3 regions of the Vibrio sp. Vb1574 genome follow, and region 2 is predicted to be linked to each of the others. Evidence: predicted binding sites of a transcription regulator. Region 2 holds the regulator's gene; each other region holds the start of a gene.
The links. Region 2 encodes MetJ, which represses methionine synthesis genes. Its sites were predicted from a motif close to TTAGACNTNTANANGTCTAA; they were not measured.
Positions count from the first base shown of each region.

Region 1 (7,135 bases), on a different contig from region 2:
TAAACCTTTACTATTTAACCAAGACAGTTCGTACAGCGTCCAAATGTCGTGCCCCATGAAAGGCAGAGTATCGCCTAACTGGAGGTCATCTCGGTTCAGGCTGCGAGGGACTGGTTGCAGCAAGCTTGGGTCATACTGGTTCGCATACTCGGTCGTTTTACCTAGTGTTAAGCCAGCAAGCTCTTTAGCGTCAGAATATTTGCTCATACTTTGTGGTCGTTTTCGATTAGAATGGCGAGAATTTTACTGAATCCGCTGGTCAATTGCCATCCGGCAAGTACGGCTATCTGATAAATAAGGAATGAGGAGACCTTCATGACCCAAAACGTTACTCAGGCGCTACAAGAGTTCAGCCTGCGCTACCAACAAGCTTGGCAAGCTAAGCACAATGAGTTGCCAAGCAGTGAAGAGCTTGCAGAGCTTGTTTCTCCTTGTGTCGAAGAGAAGCGTGATGGAAAGGTGCTTTGGAAAGCGGTCGCACGTGATGAAATGGCCGATTTCACCAATGTGGAAAATGCGATTGAGTTGTCACTGCAAGATGATGTTAAAGCCTTTTATGGTTCTCAATACTGCGCTGATATGGAGGCAACTTGGCAAGGTAATTCGTTGACGCTGCTGCAAGTGTGGAGCGATGACGATTTCGTGCGTCTACAAGAAAATATTCTTGGTCATTTGGTGACGCAGCGCCGCTTGAAACTTAAACCAACAGTATTTATAGCAGCGACAGATGAGGAAATGGATGTGATTTCTATTTGTAACCTCACTGGCAATGTGATTCTAGAGCGTTTGGGCACCTCTAAACGTGATGTATTGGCAGATTCATTGGTTGAGTTCTTGAATAAGTTAGAGGCTGCCGTCTAAGTATGTATGTTGTTGAGTTGCAGTTTGAGTGTTTTGATAACACCACCGTCAGCGCGGTAGACAAAGCCATTAATGGCTTGATGGATGCTCTGCGTTACAACGGCCAAGTATTAGGTCGTGAATTCCCAATAGTGATGGGAGAAGGTGAATTTTTCGTTCGTGTTGTTTGCCCAGAACAAGACAGCTTGCATCCACGTTATCACTCAGATTTCGTCAAAGTGTGCATGAACCGTTTGTCGGATGCGTCTTTGCTTGCACCGAAAATGCGCATGCTGGGGCGTGATTTGAATTCAGAACAAGCAGCCGAAGAAGAGACACCTAGCTGGCAAGTGTTGTACACGACTTATGTTCATACGTGTTCGCCTTTGCGAAGTGGTGAAACCCTGTTGCCAATTCCTTTGTATCGTAATGAGCCAACACTTAATGGAGACCATAAAGCCGTCATTAAGTGGCAGACTGAGTGGCAAGCGTGTGATGAAATCCAAATGGCAGGGGGTTGCCGAGCGGAACATGCGGCGCTGCACGAAATTTGCGATGTGGATAGTGTGCTGTTTCGCCGAGGTTGGGACTTACGTGGCCGTATCGAATACATCACGAAGATCCCTACGTACTATTACCAGTATCGTGTCGGTGGTCAGTCGCTGGAGAGCGAGAAAGCGCGCAAGTGTCCAAAATGCGATGGCGAGTGGCTACTCGATGAGCCACTACATGACATATTTCATTTTAAGTGTGATGACTGCCGAATCGTGTCGAATATCTCTTGGGACCATCTTAAGTAGCGAATTGAAGCTACTTAAATGGGTAGATAGACAAATAGAAAGGGCTGATGTTTTCACATCAGCCCTTTTGTGTTTAGAACGTTGTTTTCAGTCATGTTTTGAAAAGTGGGATTACCAACCTTTCACAACACCGCCTTTGAACAGCTCTTTTGCCGCTTCGTAAACTTCTTCCGTTTGGTAAGCTTTTACGAAGTTTTGTACGTTTTGCGCATTAACATTTTCTTCGCGAGCGACAATTAGGTTTACGTATGGTGAGTCTTTATCTTCAACGAACACGCCGTCACGCTCTGGCGATAGGTCGATAGAGCTTGCGTAAGTGGTGTTGATGATAGATAGCGTTACGTCATCCAATGAACGCGGAAGCTGTGGGGCTTCTAGTTCAATGATTTCGATATTTTTAGGGTTGCCTACGATGTCACGTACTGTAGCGAGTAGACCAACGCCATCACGTAGCGTAATCAAACCTTGTTGCTCAAGAAGCAGTAGTGAGCGACCTAGGTTAGTTGGGTCGTTTGGTACTGCGATGCGTGCGCCATCTTGAATTTCATCAATTGATTTTACTTGCTTTGAGTAACCAGCAATAGGGTAAACGAATGAGTTACCCGCGATAGCCAGTTTGTAGCCGCGGTCTTTCACTTGTTGATCTAGGTATGGTTTGTGTTGGAACGCATTCGCGTCTACTGAACCATCATCCAGAGCGGCGTTTGGTGTTACGTAATCGGTAAATGTTACTAGCTCAACGTCTAGGTTGTATTTCTCTTTTGCTACTTTAGCGGCAACTTCGGCTACTTGTGCTTCAGCACCAGCAATAACGCCAACTTTTACTTTGTTTACGTCTACTTCTTTGTCGCCGCAACCCGCTAGAGCAAGAGCAGAGGCAGCCGTTGCTACAGTCAAAAGACCTTTAAGGCTAAATTTCATCTTTATCTCCTTATAATTTGTATTTTTGATACTTATCTGTGGTCTACACGGCGCACCACTGCGTCACCGATAGACTGAATAATCTGTACTAGAACAATCAACATCACGACAGTCACGGCCATGATAGTTACATCGTAGCGGTGGAAACCGTAACGAATGGCTACGTCACCTAGGCCGCCGCCGCCTACCGTACCCGCCATAGCTGAGTAGCTAACGAGAGTGACCAAGGTAATCGTTACTGAGTTAACAATAGTCGGCATTGCTTCAGGTAGTAGAACTTTTGTGATGATCTGTGTTGGTGTCGCCCCCATTGACTGCGCTGCTTCCACCAAGCCTGTCGGTACTTCTAATAAAGCACCTTCAATAAGACGAGCGACAAAAGGAATGGCGCCAATAGTCAGTGGGACGATTGCTGCGGTTGTACCGATAAAGGTTCCAACTAGCATTTTTGTCACTGGAATAATCGCAACCATCAGTACGAGGAATGGCACAGAACGACCAATGTTAACGATAGCGCCTAAGCCGCTATTTAGTTTGGTGTTTTCAAGTAGGCCGCCTTTCTTAGTAATATGGAGGATTACGCCTAATGGAATACCCACAGCAAAGCCGACTAATCCGGCAACCGCAACCATGTAAAGCGTTTCCCACGTTGCACCTAAAAGTAGTTTGCTGTTTAAGCTCAGCCATTCAGAAATCGTATTAAAGGACATAACCAAGTACCTCTACTTTTACGTTGTGCTTACGCAGGTATTCAAGAGCTGCGTTGTCATCTTCTTCGTTACCAAATAGCTCTGCGACCATCATGCCGAATTTCACGCCACCAGCGTAATCAAGGTCGGAACTCAAAATACTCACATCAATATTGTATTTACGAGAAATTTGCGACATTAACGGTGCATCGACGGTTGCGCCAGTAAACTCTAAGCGAACCAACGGGTAGCTGCCATCAACACGCTCTGCTTGCAGACGAGCTTGGTAATCTTCAGGAATGGAAAGATCCAGCGTTGAGCGAATGAATTGGTGCGCTAGCTCTGTCTTAGGGTGCGCAAAAATATCGCCAACGGTGCCTTTTTCCACCAGCTCACCACCACCGATGATTGCTACTTCGTGACAGATACTTTTTACGACTTCCATTTCGTGAGTGATAAGTAAAATCGTGATGTTGAGTTTGCGGTTGATCTCTTTCAATAACTCAAGGATAGATTGAGTTGTTGCCGGGTCTAGCGCACTAGTGGCCTCATCACAAAGCAGCACGCTAGGATCGGATGCCAATGCACGAGCAATTGCCACACGCTGTTTTTGGCCGCCACTTAAGTTAGATGGGTAGCTCTCGTGTTTGTCGGCTAAGCCTACAAGCTTTAGCAACTCAGTTACTTTTGTTGTGATTTGCGATTTGTCTTTACCTGCCAGTTCTAGTGGCAGTGCTACATTATCAAACACAGTACGAGACGAAAGCAGGTTAAAGTGCTGGAAGATCATGCCAATGTTACGGCGTGTTTCGACTAGTTGTTTTTTGCTGAGTTTGGTTAGATCCACACCATCAACGATGATGGAACCAGAGGTCGGCGCTTCTAACATGTTTACGCAGCGAATCAGCGTACTTTTACCAGCACCTGATGAACCGATAACACCAAAGATGGTGCCTTTGTCGATGTGTAGGTTAATGTCTTTCAGGGCAAGGATTTCCTTACTGCCTTGGTAGAACACTTTATTGACGTTTTTTATTTCTATCATGTTTCAACCTGCCCAAAGATACGGGGAACTTCGCTGTCAAAAACGGCCTTTGACAGAACTTAATGTTGAGCTTTATCTCAATTTTCAGTTGATGCTATGGGTTAAGCAGAATGAAGTCAATAGATATTTTTACGTCTAGACGTCTAAATGTATGGATGTTCTGTTTTGAAACGAAGATGTATAGATAACAAGCAGGAGGTAGACGGCGGGGCACCCTCAGATTTACCGATTCTTGCCCAACAAATCAACCGTTTTGTCGAGGCCTAGAATGAATTAGATAGTGTTGAAGTTTATAAGGTATGTAATAATCTGATTAAACCGAGTTAATAGAGAAATACGTTTTGGCAAAACCTGCTGTTTTTATCGATCGTGATGGCGTGATAAACGTTGACCACGGCTACGTTCATGACGAACATGATTTTGAGTACATTGATGGTGTATTTGAAGCGACGAAAGCGCTAAAAGATAAAGGCTACCTTCTAGTGTTAGTGACGAATCAATCGGGCATCGCACGCGGTAAATTCAGTGAAGACCGTTTCTTGTCTCTGACTCAATGGATGGATTGGAACTTTGCTGATAATGGTGTTGAGTTCGATGGTATCTATTACTGTCCACATCATCCAGAACATGGCATTGGCGAGTACAAGCAAGATTGTGAGTGCCGTAAGCCAAAACCAGGTATGTTCATTTCTGCGCGTGACTTCTTGAAGATCGACATGGAGAAATCTGTGATGATCGGCGATAAAGCTGAAGACATGATGGCAGCAGAAGCGGCAGGCGTTGGCACTAAGATTTTGGTTCGCACTGGTAAGCCAGTAACGGAACAGGGCGAAGCCATTGCAACGGTAGTATTGGATAGCATTGCAGATGTGCCTGCGTACTTAAACAAGTAATATTCATTACTGACTGAGATAAGGGAAGCCACTGCTTCCCTTTTGTTTGATTCCTTCTTTTAATCTGAACACTTATGAGCAAAAAACTCACCATTCTTGATATCGCAAAATTGGCAGGCGTGGGCAAATCGACAGTAAGCCGTGTGCTTACTAACGATCCAAAAGTGAAACCCCAAACGCGAGAGAAGGTAGAGCAAATCATTCGTGAATCAGGCTACGTCCCATCAAAGTCGGCGCAGTCGATGCGTGGTGGCAGCCAAAAAGTCATTGGGGTTATCATCTCCCGTTTGGATTCACCATCAGAAAATCGCGCCGTTGGTACCATGCTCAATGCTTTGTATTCCGCTGGTTATGATGCGGTGATCATGGAGAGCCAATTCGATCGCGATAAAACCAATGAACATTTGGATGTGCTTAAACGTCGCAACGTCGATGGGGTGATCGTGTTTGGCTTTACTGGATGTGATGAGCGAGCATTGGCGGAGTGGGGGAATCGTATCGTCGTGATCGCGATAGACACGCAAATGGTTTCCTCGATCAACTACGATAACCAAGGTGTGATAGACATGGCTTTGTCTCACCTTGAGCAGCAATCTTTATCTCGCATTGCTTATATTGGTGTTGATCCTGAAGACAAAACCACTGGCTTAGCTCGTCTAAATGCTTATAAAGCTTGGTGTCAACGCAAGCAAATTACACCTTGTTTCCAAACGGGTAAGTTGAGCCATGAAAGTGCTTATCAGTTGGTAGACAAAGTCCTTCAATCTGATACTCAGGCCATCGTGTGCGCCAGTGACACTATCGCGTTGGGCGTGATTAAGCGTCTTCAAGAGTTAGGACGTGAAGACGTGGTTGTGACAGGTGTTGGTGGTAATGAATTGCTCTCTTTCCTTTTCCCTAAAGTATTTAGTGTCGACCCAGGTTATACCCTTGCAGGTGAGAAGTCCGCTAACATGCTGATCAATCAATTAAATGGCGATGAGGAAGTGGTTCACTTTACTCAACAGCCTATCGTTTATTGACCCACACTAAAACGATCTGCTCTAAAATTATACTGTGATCACTCTCAATTAATGGGACTGTTCCCATTTTGTTTTTTGCCTTCGGATGGCAATATTAAAATCAAGAAATGGGAATGTTCCCATTTATAAAAACAAAATGATGAATCGAATGTATCCAATACAGGATGGACAAAGTTATGAGTAAGATTGCGCGTAAAGACGTGGAGCGTCTTATTGAGCTGGTCGGGGGGCCGGACAACATTGCCAGTGTAAGTCACTGTTTAACTCGCTTGCGTTTTGTTCTAAATGATACGGACAAAGCAGATACGAAACAGTTAGAAGCATTACCGATGGTGAAGGGCTGTTTTACCAACGCAGGCCAGTTCCAAGTGGTTATCGGTACTGAAGTGGATGAAGTTTACAAGGTACTGATCGGACTGACGGGTAAAAGTGAAGCCAGCAAAGACGAAGCGAAGAACGCTGCTCGTCAAAACATGAATATCGTTGAGCGTGGTATTTCCCACCTTGCAGAAATCTTTGTACCACTGCTACCAGCGATCATCACCGGTGGTCTGATCCTTGGTTTCCGTAACGTGATTGGCGACATCAAGATGTTTGATGGTCAAACGCTAACGGAAATCAGCCAGTTTTGGGCAACGGTACACTCTTTCTTATGGCTGATTGGTGAGGCGATCTTCTTCTTCCTACCGGTTGGCGTGTGTTGGTCGACAGTGAAAAAGCTCGGCGGTACTCCGATTCTGGGTATCACGCTTGGTGTAACATTGGTTTCGCCACAGTTGATGAACGCCTACCTGATTGGTAAGCAAGTACCCGAAGTGTGGGACTTTGGCTTATTTGCCATCGAGAAAGTGGGCTATCAGGCGCAAGTGATTCCAGCAATGCTTGCTGGTATGGCTCTGGCGTTTATTGAAACCAACTTAAAACG
Region 1 is NZ_JAWOTC010000051.1:7,368-14,502, forward strand. It holds gene queF (NADPH-dependent 7-cyano-7-deazaguanine reductase QueF) at 1-207, opposite strand, end outside; gene syd (SecY-interacting protein) at 316-861, shown strand; gene R7O12_RS21250 (Zn-ribbon-containing protein) at 864-1,640, shown strand; gene R7O12_RS21255 (MetQ/NlpA family lipoprotein) at 1,752-2,561, opposite strand; gene R7O12_RS21260 (methionine ABC transporter permease) at 2,594-3,271, opposite strand; gene metN (methionine ABC transporter ATP-binding protein MetN) at 3,261-4,295, opposite strand; gene gmhB (D-glycero-beta-D-manno-heptose 1,7-bisphosphate 7-phosphatase) at 4,637-5,188, shown strand; gene treR (trehalose operon repressor TreR) at 5,263-6,210, shown strand; gene treB (PTS trehalose transporter subunit IIBC) at 6,387-7,135, shown strand, end outside.
Region 1: a site for MetJ is predicted at 4,423-4,442, ahead of metN (methionine ABC transporter ATP-binding protein MetN). Genes of this name have one in related genera too.

Region 2 (7,135 bases):
AAGGCGTAACAGATATTAAAGGAATCAAAAAGTGCACGGCATTGGGCAGCCAATGTGGTAAGTGCATCAGACAGGCCAAGGAAATTTTAGCGGAAACTAGTTACACGGAATTTAAACAAGCCAGCTAATTGCTGTAAGTATGCAGTAATTATTTGCCTTACATTTTGACACCTTCTCATTTGCTTCTACATTTAAATGAAGCCAAAGAGGAGGGTTTTGTCATGAAAGGCGATCCAATCATCATTCAACATCTCAATAAAGTGCTCGGTAACGAGCTCGTCGCTATTAATCAGTATTTTCTTCATGCCCGAATGTATAAAGACTGGGGCTTAAAGCACCTAGCAGACAAGGAATATCACGAATCTATCGATGAGATGAAGCATGCCGATCATCTAATTGAGCGTATTTTGTTCCTTGAAGGCTTACCGAACCTACAAGATTTAGGTAAGTTGATGATTGGTGAAGATACCAAGGAAATGCTCGAGTGTGACTTAAAGCTTGAAATGGCGGCTATTCCAGATTTAAAAGATGCGATTGCCTACGCTGAAGACATTCGAGATTATGTGTCTCGAGATCTCTTCCAAGATATTCTTGAAGATGAAGAAGAACATGTTGATTGGCTAGAGACGCAACTTGGCTTGATTGAAATGTCTGGTATTGAGAATTATCTCCAAGCGCAATACGTGGACGAAGAGTAACGATACTTTCTGAGTTTGCATACTCCAATAATAGTAAGAAGAAAGAGCACCTGACTCGAAAATCGGGTGCTTAACCCCGTTATCTGGTCTAATCTCTTTTATTATCGGCTTTTTAAGGATATTGCTCGCAATCTTGCCTATGAAGTTTGATTTCTATCCGATAGAATTTATGCCCCCTTACCTAAAAATAAAAAAGAGAAACGTCCATGTCTGAAGACAACCACCAAGCAGCCACTCCAGAAGAAGAACATCGCCAAAAAGCATTGGATTACCATGCTTATCCAACTCCAGGAAAGATTGCTGTCGAACTGACAAAGCCTGCGGAAACGGCGGGTGACCTTGCCCTTGCTTACAGCCCTGGTGTTGCAGAGCCAGTGCGTGAAATCGCACAAAACCCGGATAACGTGTACAAGTACACTGCAAAAGGGAACATGGTTGCTGTTATTTCTAACGGTACCGCTATTCTAGGTCTAGGTAACCTAGGTCCACTTGCATCTAAGCCAGTGATGGAAGGTAAAGCGTTACTGTTTAAGCGTTTTGCAGGTCTTGACTCTATTGATATTGAAGTTAAGCACCGCACGATCGATGAATTTGTTGATACTGTTGCGAGCATTGCAGACACTTTTGGCGGTATCAACCTTGAAGATATTAAAGCACCAGACTGTTTTGAGATTGAAAAGCGTCTGATTGAACGTTGTGATGTACCAGTATTCCACGATGATCAACATGGTACTGCTATTGTAACGGCAGCGGGTATGCTGAATGCAATCGAACTTCAAGGTAAGAAACTTGAAGATTCAACAATTGTTTGTCTTGGCGCTGGCGCTGCCGCTGTAGCGTGTATGGAGCTTCTGATCAAATGCGGCGCAATGCGCGAAAAAATCTACATGCTAGATCGCAAAGGTGTGATTCACACTCGTCGTGATGATCTTAATGAATATAAGCAGCTATTTGCGAACAATACAGATAAGCGCACACTAGAAGACGTGATTGAAGGTGCAGATCTGTTCCTAGGTGTATCTGGTCCAAACCTATTGCCAGCGGAAGCGTTGAAGTTGATGGCAGATAAGCCAATCGTATTCGCATGTTCTAACCCGGATCCTGAAATCAAGCCGGAACTTGCTCACGCAGTTCGTGATGACTTGATCATGGGTACTGGCCGTAGTGATTATCCTAACCAAGTTAACAACGTATTGTGTTTCCCATTCATTTTCCGCGGTGCTCTTGATGTGCGTGCAAGTGAAATCAATGATGAAATGAAACTTGCAGCCGTTGAGGCGATTCGTGAGCTAGCAAAAGAGCCTGTACCTGAAGCCGTATTGAAGGCTGCAGGTGTTGATAAGCTAGAGTTTGGTGCGGACTATATTATTCCAAAACCAATGGATTCACGTTTGCTACCACGTGTTGCAAAAGCGGTTGCTCAGGCGGCGGTTAATTCAGGTGTAGCTCGTATCGAGATGCCTGAAAACTACATGGCAGAGTAATATATCTTTCAGATGTGATACATAAAAAATGGGACGCTATTGCGTCCCATTTTTTATGTCATTCATTTGGCTCGAGGCAAGAGTTATTACCTGAAACCTCTTATCAGGCTTTTTTATTCTTCGTCGAATGACTCAAATTCGATGCCCATTTCCGTCATCAGCGCTTTTACTTCTGTTGGAATATCATCAGGACGGTCTTTACGAAGGTCTTCATCTGTCGGAAGTGGCTGACCTGTGTACGCGTGCAAAAATGCCTCGCATAGCAGTTCGCTATTGGTTGCATGGCGTAAGTTATTGATCTGACGGCGAGTACGCTCATCAGTTAGCACCTTTAAAACTTTTAGCGGGATAGAGACGGTAATTTTTTTTACTTGTTCGCTTTTTTTGCCGTGCTCTGCATATGGGCTAATGTATTCGCCATTCCAGTCAGCCATTGCACACCTTCATTTATGTAATCGGTTAAAAATAATTTAGGTTCTGATTTTAGCTGCATTTACCGCCATAAGCAAAGACATATAGACGTCTAGAAGTGTTGACGTCTCATTTTTTGACGAGTAAAGTGAACATAACAGCAAAGGAAGCGTGTTGATCACTTTATGTTACTCATTAGATATAGCGCATTCCTATTTAGAAGTCATTACCCGTGAAAGGATACACCCATGAGCACTCGCAAACCTGCGACCATTGCAGTACGCACTGGTATTGAATCAGACAGCCAATATCATGCTGTCGTTCCACCTATTTATCTTTCCACTAACTATGGTTTTCCTGCTTTTGGTGAAGTGCCCAAGTATGATTACACACGATCTGGTAATCCAAACCGCGGACTGTTGGAAAGTGCGCTATCTGAACTTGAGTCTGGAAAAGGAGCGGTTGTTACTAACTGCGGTACGTCGGCATTAAATTTATGGGTTTCCGCTTTTCTCGGCCCAGATGATCTCATTATTGCTCCTCACGATTGTTATGGTGGTACCTATCGTCTTTTTAATACCCGAGCTAACAAAGGCGATTTTAAGGTTCAGTTTGTCGATCAATCAGACGAACAGGCTTTAGATGCTGCATTGGCACAAAAACCAAAACTCATTTTGCTAGAAACTCCGTCAAACCCTCTGGTTCGCGTAGTGGATATTGCAGCTACTTGTGAAAAAGCGAAACAAGTCGGCGCGTTAGTTGCGGTGGACAATACCTTTTTGACACCCGTGTACCAAAAACCTTTAGAGCTAGGTGCGGATTTTGTTATCCACTCCACAACAAAGTACATCAACGGTCATTCGGACGTAATTGGTGGGGTAATCATCACCAACACAGAAGCGCATGCAGAAGAGCTTGCATGGTGGGGCAATTGTATTGGTGCAACGGGCACACCTTTCGATAGTTACATGACACTGCGAGGTATTCGTACGCTTGGTGCTCGTATGAAAGTACATGAAGAGAGCTCACAGCAGGTACTGGCTTACCTACAGAAACAAGCGTTAGTTAAAACTATCTATCATCCAAGCCTGCCGGAACATCCAGGTCACGACATTGCTAAAAAGCAGCAAACGGGCTTTGGCTCTATGTTGAGTTTTGAGTTTGCTGGTTCGTTTGAGCAGCTAAAGGTGTTTGTGAAAGAGCTCCAACTGTTTTCATTAGCTGAATCATTAGGTGGTGTAGAAAGTTTGATTTGCCACCCGGCATCCATGACTCACCGTGCAATGGGTGAGGAGGCACTGGCGGAGGCTGGGGTCTCTCATCAACTATTGCGTTTGTCTGTCGGTTTGGAAGATGCACAAGACCTCATCACAGATTTAGAACAAGCGTTCGCTAAAGCTACCCAGTAATAGGAGACGATAACAATGACTGTACAACGTCAGCTGCATAAGTTTGGTGGCAGTAGCTTAGCAAACCCAGAATGCTACTTACGCGTTGTGGGTATTCTCAAAGAGTATTCGACAGAAAATGATCTTGTGGTCGTCTCTGCTGCAGGAAAAACCACTAATCGCTTGATTGAGTTTTTGGAAGGGTTAAATAAAGATGGCCGAATTGCGCATGAAGCGCTTCAAAGCTTGAGACAGTTCCAAACTGAGCTAATAGAAAGCTTGTTGGAGAGTGAAGCAAAAGAAGAGCTGTTAGCTTTATTACATGATGAGTTCAGTACTCTCTCGGAGCTGACTGCACCACTCACTAATGCGCAAAAAGCTGCGGTACTGGGACACGGAGAAGTATGGTCTGCTCGCCTATTGGCCGCGTTATTATCTCAACGTTCTATCCCTGCGGTTGCACAAGATGCACGAGCGTTTTTACGTGCAGAAGCGGGAACTCAACCAGAGGTTGATCGCGCTCGTTCATACCCTTTAATTAAAGAGATCCTCGCGCAGCATAACCATAAACGTGTGGTAATTACTGGCTTTATGGCTCAGAACGAGGCAGGAGAAACCATTCTACTTGGTCGTAATGGCTCTGACTATTCTGCAACGGTCATAGGCGCGCTTGCTGAAGTCAGTACTGTCACGATTTGGAGTGATGTTGCTGGTGTTTATAGTGCCGATCCACGTTTGGTGTCTGACGCTTGTTTATTACCGTTACTTCGATTGGATGAAGCCAGTGAACTTGCTCGCTTAGCTGCCCCAGTGCTACACAGTCGTACGCTTCAGCCTGTGGCGCAAAGTACCATGGACCTTAATCTCAAGTGTAGCTATCTGCCAGAGTCGGGTTCTACTCGTATTGAGCGTGTATTGGCATCTGGTCGTGGCGCTAAAATTATTACTTCACTGGATGATGTTTTATTGGTGCAGTTGTCTTTCATGCATGGGCACGACTTCGAAAAAACACAGAGTGATGTATTACAAGCGTTGCAGCGCGCGCAATTAGAGCCACTGGCATTTGAAGCTCAATCCGATCAGCACACGCTACGCTTGGCTTACACCGCAGAAATCGCCGGTGGTGCATTGAAACACTTGCAAGAGCTTGCGGTAGAGGCAGAAATTAAGCTAAAAGAAGGTTACTCGCTCTTAGCTGCGGTAGGTGCAGGCGTTACGAAAAACGCCAATCATTGCTTTGGCTTTTATCAGAAGCTAAAGCACTCTCCGGTAGAATTTATCTCTGAAACAGACTCAGGGCTGAGCCTAGTCGCTGTTTTGCGCCGTACTGATACCGAGGCGTTGGTTCAAACGATTCATAGCCAGTTGTTCCAAGCGCAAAAACGCGTGGCAGTGGCTTTATGTGGCAAGGGTAATATTGGTTCTAGTTGGCTAAATTTATTTGCTACGCAAAAAAGTGAGCTCGAAAAACGTCATGGTATGAGCTTTGATCTTGTCGCGGTTGTGGATAGCCAAACCTATTGGTTCGATGAGCAAGGTATTGAGGCGGCGAGTGTTGCTGAACGATTTGATGATGAAAGCATAGCAAACAATGGGGATTGGCTGGCACGTTTGGGAGCGCTTAAAAGCTATGATGAAGCCGTCGTGCTTGATGTTACCGCGAGTAAAGAGTTAGCTCAGCGCTACGTAGAAATCGCACAGCAAGGCATTCATTTGATTTCCGCTAACAAAGTGGCCGGTTCCGCAGATAGCCAGTACTACCATCAGGTTCAAGATGCATTCGCTAAAATTGGTCGTCATTGGCTATACAACGCAACGGTTGGTGCTGGGTTACCGATAAACCATACCGTGCGAGATCTTCGTGAAAGTGGGGATGAAATCGTCGCTCTATCGGGTATTTTCTCGGGGACGCTATCATGGCTGTTCCAACAGTTTGATGGTTCTGTGCCATTTAATGATTTAGTCGATCTTGCTTGGCAGCAAGGTTTAACCGAACCTGATCCTCGTTCTGATTTAGATGGCTCTGATGTAATGCGCAAGTTAGTCATCTTGGCTCGAGAGTCGGGCCTAGATATAGAACCAGACAGCGTTAAAGTTGAGTCTTTGGTGCCAGAAGAATTAAGAGAACTGAGCTTAGATGATTTCTTCGATAATGGAGCGTTGTTGAGTGAAATACTTCAAGAGCGTCTGACAAAAGCACAGAGAAACGATCAAGTGCTTCGCTATGTGGCGCGTTTAGAAAAAAATGGTAAAGCAACGGTGGGAGTCGAAGCGTTATCTCGTGAGCACGCGCTCGCCAACTTATTGCCATGCGATAACATTTTTGCCATAGAGAGCAAGTGGTACAAAGATAACCCTCTGGTCATTCGAGGACCAGGCGCAGGCAGAGAAGTGACAGCCGGCGCTATTCAATCCGACCTCAACCGATTGGCTGGTTTATTTTAAAGTTGCGATTGACCTAAAAACCCTGGAATTAATCCAGGGTTTTTTATTCCCCTATCAGTGCCATACTGAAGTCATAACCCGTGCAAAATGGTGAGATGATGCTCAAGTAGAAACTTGAACTATCTTCATTATTAACTTGAGAAAAATTCATAATTACAAGGTTGACATTAAATCGTATTCAATACATTCTGTAGACATATAGACGTCTAAACGTCGATTTTAAGGATTTGTTTTCGTGGCGGAGTGCCGCAGGGAGAGTAAGATGGGATATACGCACGCAGGCCATATCGACGCCTTGAACCAGAATATTGCTGAGTTATCAGATAACATCAATGTATCGTTTGAGTTTTTTCCGCCAAGCAGCGCTAAGATGGAAGAAACACTTTGGAATTCAGTGCACCGTCTTAAAACGCTTCAACCTAAATTTGTTTCTGTGACTTACGGTGCGAACTCCGGCGAGCGTGACAGAACACACTCCATCATTAAAGAAATTAAAGCAACAACCGGATTGGTTGCCGCTCCCCATCTCACTTGTATTGATGCGACTCGTGAAGAGCTGATTAATATTGCCGATGACTATTGGAACAATGGTATTGAAAATATCGTCGCTCTGCGTGGTGATATTCCTCCAGGTGGCGGTGCGCCTGATATGTATGCCTCGGATTTGGTTGAGCTGCTGAAATCACGCCACGATTTCGATATCTCCGTT
Region 2 is NZ_JAWOTC010000068.1:1,028-8,162, reverse strand. It holds gene R7O12_RS23135 ((2Fe-2S)-binding protein) at 1-128, shown strand, start outside; gene bfr (bacterioferritin) at 222-698, shown strand; gene R7O12_RS23125 (malic enzyme-like NAD(P)-binding protein) at 905-2,182, shown strand; gene metJ (met regulon transcriptional regulator MetJ) at 2,296-2,616, opposite strand; gene R7O12_RS23115 (O-succinylhomoserine (thiol)-lyase) at 2,842-4,002, shown strand; gene R7O12_RS23110 (bifunctional aspartate kinase/homoserine dehydrogenase II) at 4,018-6,426, shown strand; gene metF (methylenetetrahydrofolate reductase) at 6,689-7,135, shown strand, end outside.

Region 3 (7,135 bases), on a different contig from region 2:
CCATGATTGATGTTTCAACTATTTGATTCACGAATGCGGCGGCGCGTTGATGATCCTCTTTCGGGAAACCTTCGACGGGCGCACTAATGGTTAGGGTATAGTGTCCGTCTTTTCCTCTTACCATCGTAAAAGGCACAATGGCGCAATCTGTAGAATCAACCAACAAACTTGTGCCTGTCGTAGTACAAGCATTTTTAACGGCAAATAACGGTGCAAATGTCGAGCGTCGGTTACCATAATCGTGGTCCGGTGCATACCAAACCCGCTCACCCGTTTTAAGTGCTTCAAGCATGGCTTTGACGTTTTTACGATCAATCAGTGTACGATTAGAGCGAGAGCGTCCCTTATACTGAAAATAATCAAAGCACGGATTATTGTTTGGGCGATAAACACCGGTTCCAGACTTTTTAATGCCAAAAGCTCGAGCACCTAACTCTAGATTCATTGAGTGTACGGCCAACATTAATGCACCTTTGCCTGACTTCTCTAAAGCCTCTAGATGCTCCATGCCTTTTATCGTGACGTGTTTGTTTACCCGTTTATCTGACCAAAACCATGCCATTGCGGTCTCAAAAAGTGCGATGCCAGTATTGTCGATGTTGTCTTTTAGAATTGCTTCGCGTTGGCATTCTTCCATATGAGGGAAGCAAAGCTCAAGATTGCGTCTGATCGTAACTTGACGTTTTCTCATGAGTCGCATAGCTAAACGACCAATGTTGCGTCCCAAAGCTAGTTGAACTTTAAAAGGAAGGAGGCTAAGTAAGTACATCACGCTAATGATAATTAACGTTCCCCAGTAACGAGGCAAAAGAAATTCGGCCTTGAATGCAGGCTTTTTGTATTTGTTCATGTAAGTATTGTCAGATGTGCCCATCTATAAGTGATAAAAACAATGATAATGGACTGCACTTTTATCATTGATAACGCTAATAACATAAATTAAAGCGCGCGGATTCTATGGTTCTTCGACACACTACACAATAAGAACTTTGCAGAAATATGTAGGGAATGAAAAAGCAGTAAAGATGAGTCGCCACGTTAACATCTATCGGAGTGATTTATCTACTGCCCTTTCCTAAAGTTTGAAGAAACATAACTTTGTATTTTCAATGCGCTAAATAATGCCTGTTTTTCAATCACATAATGCGACCGTGATGAATGCAACAATAAGACATCATATCAATACTCGCCATTAGCGATTGAATTTGCACTAAAAAGCCGCAGCAATTTCTCGCTGCGGCTTCTTATTCACTTAACAAGTAGAGTGGCGTTATTCGTACCCTACTGTTTTGGATAATAAATTTACGATCAACACACCAGCGATAATAAACCCAATACCAACTAGGGCTGGTAAGTCTAGACGCTGTCCGTAAACAAAGTAACCAACCGTCGCAACCAAAACGATCCCAGCACCACTCCATATGGCATAAACAACCCCGACAGGCATTGTTTGCACTGTGACGGAAAGCAAGAAGAAAGCGATGCCGTAACCAATCAAAACGACTGTGCTCGGCATTACTTTCGTAAATTGCTCTGTTTTGGGAATATAAGAAGTGGCAATCACTTCACATACAATCGCTATCGACAGCGCCAACATTGGTGGCATAGAGACAAGCATTTTGAACATAAGGCATTAACGCTCAACAGAAATGTAACCGACAACATGTCCGGATAATTAGGCCGCGCATTATACCCAACTCATCTCACGATGGAATACCACTAACGATGTTTACACACCATCACTTTCGCTTACTTTTTGATGACCAGGTGAAAGGCTGACGTTTTGGTGCTGACGAGAAATTTCAAAGTAGATATGCATATCAATCGGCTCAGGTGTATTGAGTAGCATCTTACCTACTTCACGTTGGAAATGACCATAATTACCTAGCTCATCCGTTAGTTCTAGGAGCTCGTAAGAGGCTTCATCGGCAAACATTCCATACGCATACTGATAATGACTCACATCCTTGCTCTTATCATAACCCAGCTTTTGAAGAACTTGATCAATCTCTTCCGGCGTATAAATGTCTTTATCACCAAACGAATGCAGTAGCACGCAAGGAACTTCTTGAGCGATGCTCTGAATCTTTGTCTTTCTCTTGAAAATACCGAACATAATGTCCTCCACTGACGATGTTTCCAAATATGCACATTAATGCAAAATGGTGAGCTGATTGTTTTTAGTATGGCTCATTAATTTGAGACTTCCTTACTACGAAGTCACCTTCACATATTAACGTGATCGCATAATTACCAGCAAATAGTACACACTGCGTTTCAAACCTATCTCATCAGAAACTCTGCTTTAGTCACAATTGTGTGACAACCCCGAGTACGGTTTACCATAATGTAAAGAGTAGATTGAAAAGTCGGATTTCGTATCGACATCTAAACTTAATTAAGTTAGCTTTAGAAGTATAGACGTCTAGATTGACTATACTTAGGGAGAGAAAGTCGTGCCAATTAGAATTCCAGATCAATTACCAGCTACCGATGTATTAAGGACAGAAAACATCTTCGTGATGAGTGAAACGCGTGCAGCGAGTCAGGAAATACGTCCTTTAAGAGTACTGATCCTTAATCTGATGCCAAAAAAAATAGAGACTGAAACTCAGTTTCTGCGTCTACTCTCAAACAGCCCACTACAGGTTAACGTCGAATTACTGCGCATTGATAACCGCCCGAGTAAAAATACGCCAACTGAACATTTAGACACGTTTTATCGCCAATTTGAAATGGTGCGAGATAAAAACTTCGATGGCATGATCATTACTGGGGCTCCATTAGGTTTGGTGCAATTTGAAGATGTCATTTATTGGGATCATCTCAAAACCATCATGGAGTGGGCAAAAGATCATGTGACATCCACTCTTTATGTTTGCTGGGCTGCGCAAGCAGGGTTAAAGCTACTCTACGATCTACCTAAAAAAACGCGTAAAGAAAAACTTTCAGGCGTGTATCATCATCAAATCCATCATCAATTTCACCCTATCTTACGCGGATTTGATGACACGTTTTTGGCTCCTCACTCGCGTTACGCAGATTTTTCGCCTCACTTTCTAGAAGAGCATACTGACTTAGACATTTTAGCGACATCGGATGTCGCAGGTGTGTACTTGGCCACCACAAAAGACAAACGCAATGTCTTTGTCACAGGACACCCTGAGTATGATTCTCACACCTTACATAATGAATATATCCGAGATTTAAGCGAAGGTATGGAGCCCGCTATTCCTGTCAACTATTACCCAAACAACAACCCAGATAACCCACCAATTGCAAGCTGGAGAAGCCATGGACACCTCCTCTTTTTAAACTGGCTGAACTACTGTGTTTATCAGCAAACACCGTACGACCTCGATCACTTCAGTGAAGATGCTTTCACTAAAGACGATTAGCTTCAAAATAAGCAAACAAAGCACTCATCATTACCGAAATGTAATATGTGAACCAAGCCGCCATATGGCGGCTTTTTCATAACAGTTTGCAAACCTGATCGCATAGTGTTTTTTCCTCAATAGGCTTTTGCTAAGTAATTCATATCATGCAGAAAGATTCAGGGATGTAGGGATAAAGAATGAAAACAGCAAAGCTCGGTGCACTAATATTATTGTCTCAGTTTGCACTCGTGGGTTGCGTGACGGTGAAAGAAGATGGAAGCCCTGTCGTTAAAGCCGATCCTGTGGCAATGGCAGAATCACGTATCGCACTTGGCTTAGGTTATTTAGACGGCGGTAACATGATTCGCGCGCATGATAACTTACAACAAGCCTTAAACCACGCACCTCAATACTATCGCGCGCAATTATCTATGGCTCACTACTACGAAACGGTTGGTGAAGATATTAAAGCCGAACAGATGTATAAACGCTCTCTACGCCAACACACTAAAAACGGAAATGTGCTCAATAACTACGGTACTTTTCTTTGCAAGCGAGGTGACTTCGAAAAAGCCGATCAGATGTTTAATCGAGCCATTGAGCAGCCTTATTACTACCTTATTCCAGCAAGCTATGAGAATGCAGCTTTTTGTGCGCTAAAATCACAAGATAAAGACAAAGCGAGATACTACTTTACTAGAGCTATCGATCATGACCCTCATAGACCAAAATCGATTTTGCAACTCGCTAAAATAGAAATTGATAGCGGTGATTATACTGAAGCTAGAATTCGATTAATGAGATTCAATCAAATGTATGGCGTGAAGAAGCCCTCTTTGCAACTCATGATTCAACTTGAACGTGCAGCAGGCAATGAAGCTCTCGAGAAAAAGTATCAAAAACAATTGGAAAAATTTTCTTAGTACAAAATAGCGATACATAAGGCGCATTAGCTCACAGCCAATACAGCGCTTGACCAAGAATCCAGTGAATTCAGACTCACGGTGATACATTCATCCTGTACATAAACGTCAAATTCGGTACTATTTGAACGGAATAAGTGACCAAGTCACATTATAAAAAGTGCGCACACAACGAAATTTGTACATCATACTGTTTTTAAGATTGATTTCGGCACATTGATAAATACTAAATATTACTGACATGCACCAGAAGGAAGTTGAAGCCGGATGAAACCTGCCTGCACTCTGTTATTACTCACTTTGCTGAGTTCACCTTTTGTTGTCAGTGCACAAGAAAATATTGAGAAAACATTCACGTTTGGCATTGTGTCCAATAAAGCCCAAAGCAAAATCAAAAAAGCGACGCCCCTTACTCAGTATGTAACTGAAAATATGGCTGAATATGGTTACGCAAAAGGGGCAGTAAAGGTATTTAAAAATTATCGTCAGCTCGCGGTTGCGCTTGAAAATGGCACCGTTCAAATTGCAACGGCGACCCCCTTTAATGCGATGACCTTAGAAAAGGAGTCTAATAGCCAAGTTCTTGCTATACGATGGAAAAAAGGCCTGCAAAAATATCATACTGTGTTCTTTACTAATAAAGAGAGTGGGATTGAGTCACTTTCTGACCTGCGCGGAAAAACGCTTGTTTTTGAAAAGCGCACGTCTACCAGCAGCTATTACCTACCTGCGATTACATTGCTGAATCACGGAGAAAAACTGCAATACCTTCCCTCTCCTGATGACAAACCGGCCAAAGACAGTATTGGTTATTTATTCCTTGATGAGCAACTCGCTCAGTCAAATGAAATCAACCTATCTGTATGGGTATATAAACAGAGAGTTGCGGCAGGAGCATTCAGTAACTTCAACTGGAACAATCCCAAAGATTTGCCAGAGAACATGAAAGACAAACTAGCGATTTTTTCTCGTTCTGTTGAAATACCCAGGGATTTGATTCTCGCTTCTCCAAGCATGAGCCTAGAGCAACAGCGTAAAATCACGTCCATACTGCTTGATATGGATACAACTCACGAAGGCTCTCTCGCACTTAAAAAGTTTCAGAACACCAAAAAATTCAGCGCACTTACTCCAGAAATGCGAGCCTCCTTAAGTACAGTGCGCAAGTCAGTTCACTTGTTACCGAAGGTGGATTGATGTTTCAAAAGCTCTCACTCGAAACCAAATACATTTGCTCGACAATGTTCGTTGTCTTGTTTGTTGTGGTGATAAATCTTGCGTTATACATGCACGGTTACGATGCGTATTCAAATAGCTTAACTCAACAAATCACGAACAACTCTCAAGAAAAAACCGAATCTTACGTTAAGCAAAAAGGGTTGGTTTATGCAGAGCTATTATCAAAACAGCTTTTTGATCCACTCTATACAGACAATATCAGTCAAGCGTATGAGCAAATTAAGGCAACATTGAGCCAGCCAGATGTCTCGAAAATACATGTTGTTGACAATGAAGGGCTAATCTTTCACGACGGCACTACTCAGCTAAGGATGTTTGCCCAACCCCATTACCGCTCTCCTTTTATTTTGAAAGCAATAGAAGAATCCAGAACTCTCGTTTCCTTTTCCAAGCATCAGTTGGAGATCGCAGCGCCGATTCAGCAATCAAATATTACTCTTGGGGCGGTGTATCTTGAGCTTAACTTGATACATCTACTGGAAGAGAAAGAACAGAACATTGAACAAGTCCAAGCGATTACCTCAAACGATAAACAGAAGATGTTTAACTTGCTGCTAACGATCAGTGGGATATCCGTTCTATTCGGTAGCATCATCGCTTATGCTTTGGGGCGGTCGTTAACTAAGCCACTCAAGCAACTAAAAGATCAATTTTCAGAGTCAAATACCCAAGCGCTGCCAGTCACCGACATACAAAGCAAAGATGAAGTGGGAGAACTTATTTCGGCGTACAACAAAATGTCAAACAAAGTGAACCGATACACCAGCCGAGTTGAGTTCATGGCATACCACGATATTCTGACTTCCCTGCCAAACCGAGAAAAGTTACTCATTGATATTCAAACGCAAATAACTGACCACAAATCCCCCTCACTCGCGGTTGTGTTTATTGACTTGGATGACTTTAAGCACATTAACGATAACTATGGACATAACATTGGGGATAAATTGCTAGGCCATCTTGCCTCAGAGCTTCAAGGCCGTTTGCCGAGTTATTTTAAGCCGCTTTACCGCCTTTCGACCATCGTAAGTCGAGTAGGTGCGGATGAATTTGTACTGGCCTTTCCGTGCTCGGACAATCATGAAGCTAGAGAAAAAGCGAACGATATTCATCGCCAACTACTCTCTCCCTTTAGTTTGGAAGAGAACGATATTCAAATTACGGCAAGCCTCGGAATTGCTGTGTATCCAGAATTTGGTTCAAACGCTGAGTCTCTTTTACAGCTTTCCTCTCTTGCGGCGCAGGAATCTAAAAGACGCGGTAAAGACATTATGACGATATACGATTCCACGTTTGATGAAACGATTAAACAACGTTTATACATAGAACGAGAACTGCGTCGTTCAGTACGTGACTTGTCTCAATTCGAGCTGTGGTATCAACCACAATTTGATCTAAAAACCTATCGCCTAATTGGGGTCGAAGCATTGGTTAGGTGGAATCATCCCGAGAAAGGTTATATCAGTCCAGAATCGTTTATCCCGATCGCAGAGCAAAGTGATTTAATATTGGAGCTTGGAGAACATATCATTGAGACGGCAGTTGCTCAGCGGGCAATGTGGGCAGAACATTTCGGTACGGATTTTCACATCG
Region 3 is NZ_JAWOTC010000022.1:35,193-42,327, forward strand. It holds gene R7O12_RS14575 (LpxL/LpxP family Kdo(2)-lipid IV(A) lauroyl/palmitoleoyl acyltransferase) at 1-850, opposite strand, end outside; gene R7O12_RS14580 (DMT family transporter) at 1,271-1,606, opposite strand; gene R7O12_RS14585 (DUF6559 family protein) at 1,730-2,116, opposite strand; gene metA (homoserine O-acetyltransferase MetA) at 2,457-3,398, shown strand; gene pilW (type IV pilus biogenesis/stability protein PilW) at 3,578-4,303, shown strand; gene R7O12_RS14600 (phosphate/phosphite/phosphonate ABC transporter substrate-binding protein) at 4,571-5,500, shown strand; gene R7O12_RS14605 (GGDEF domain-containing phosphodiesterase) at 5,500-7,135, shown strand, end outside.
Region 3: a site for MetJ is predicted at 2,410-2,429, ahead of metA (homoserine O-acetyltransferase MetA). Genes of this name have one in related genera too.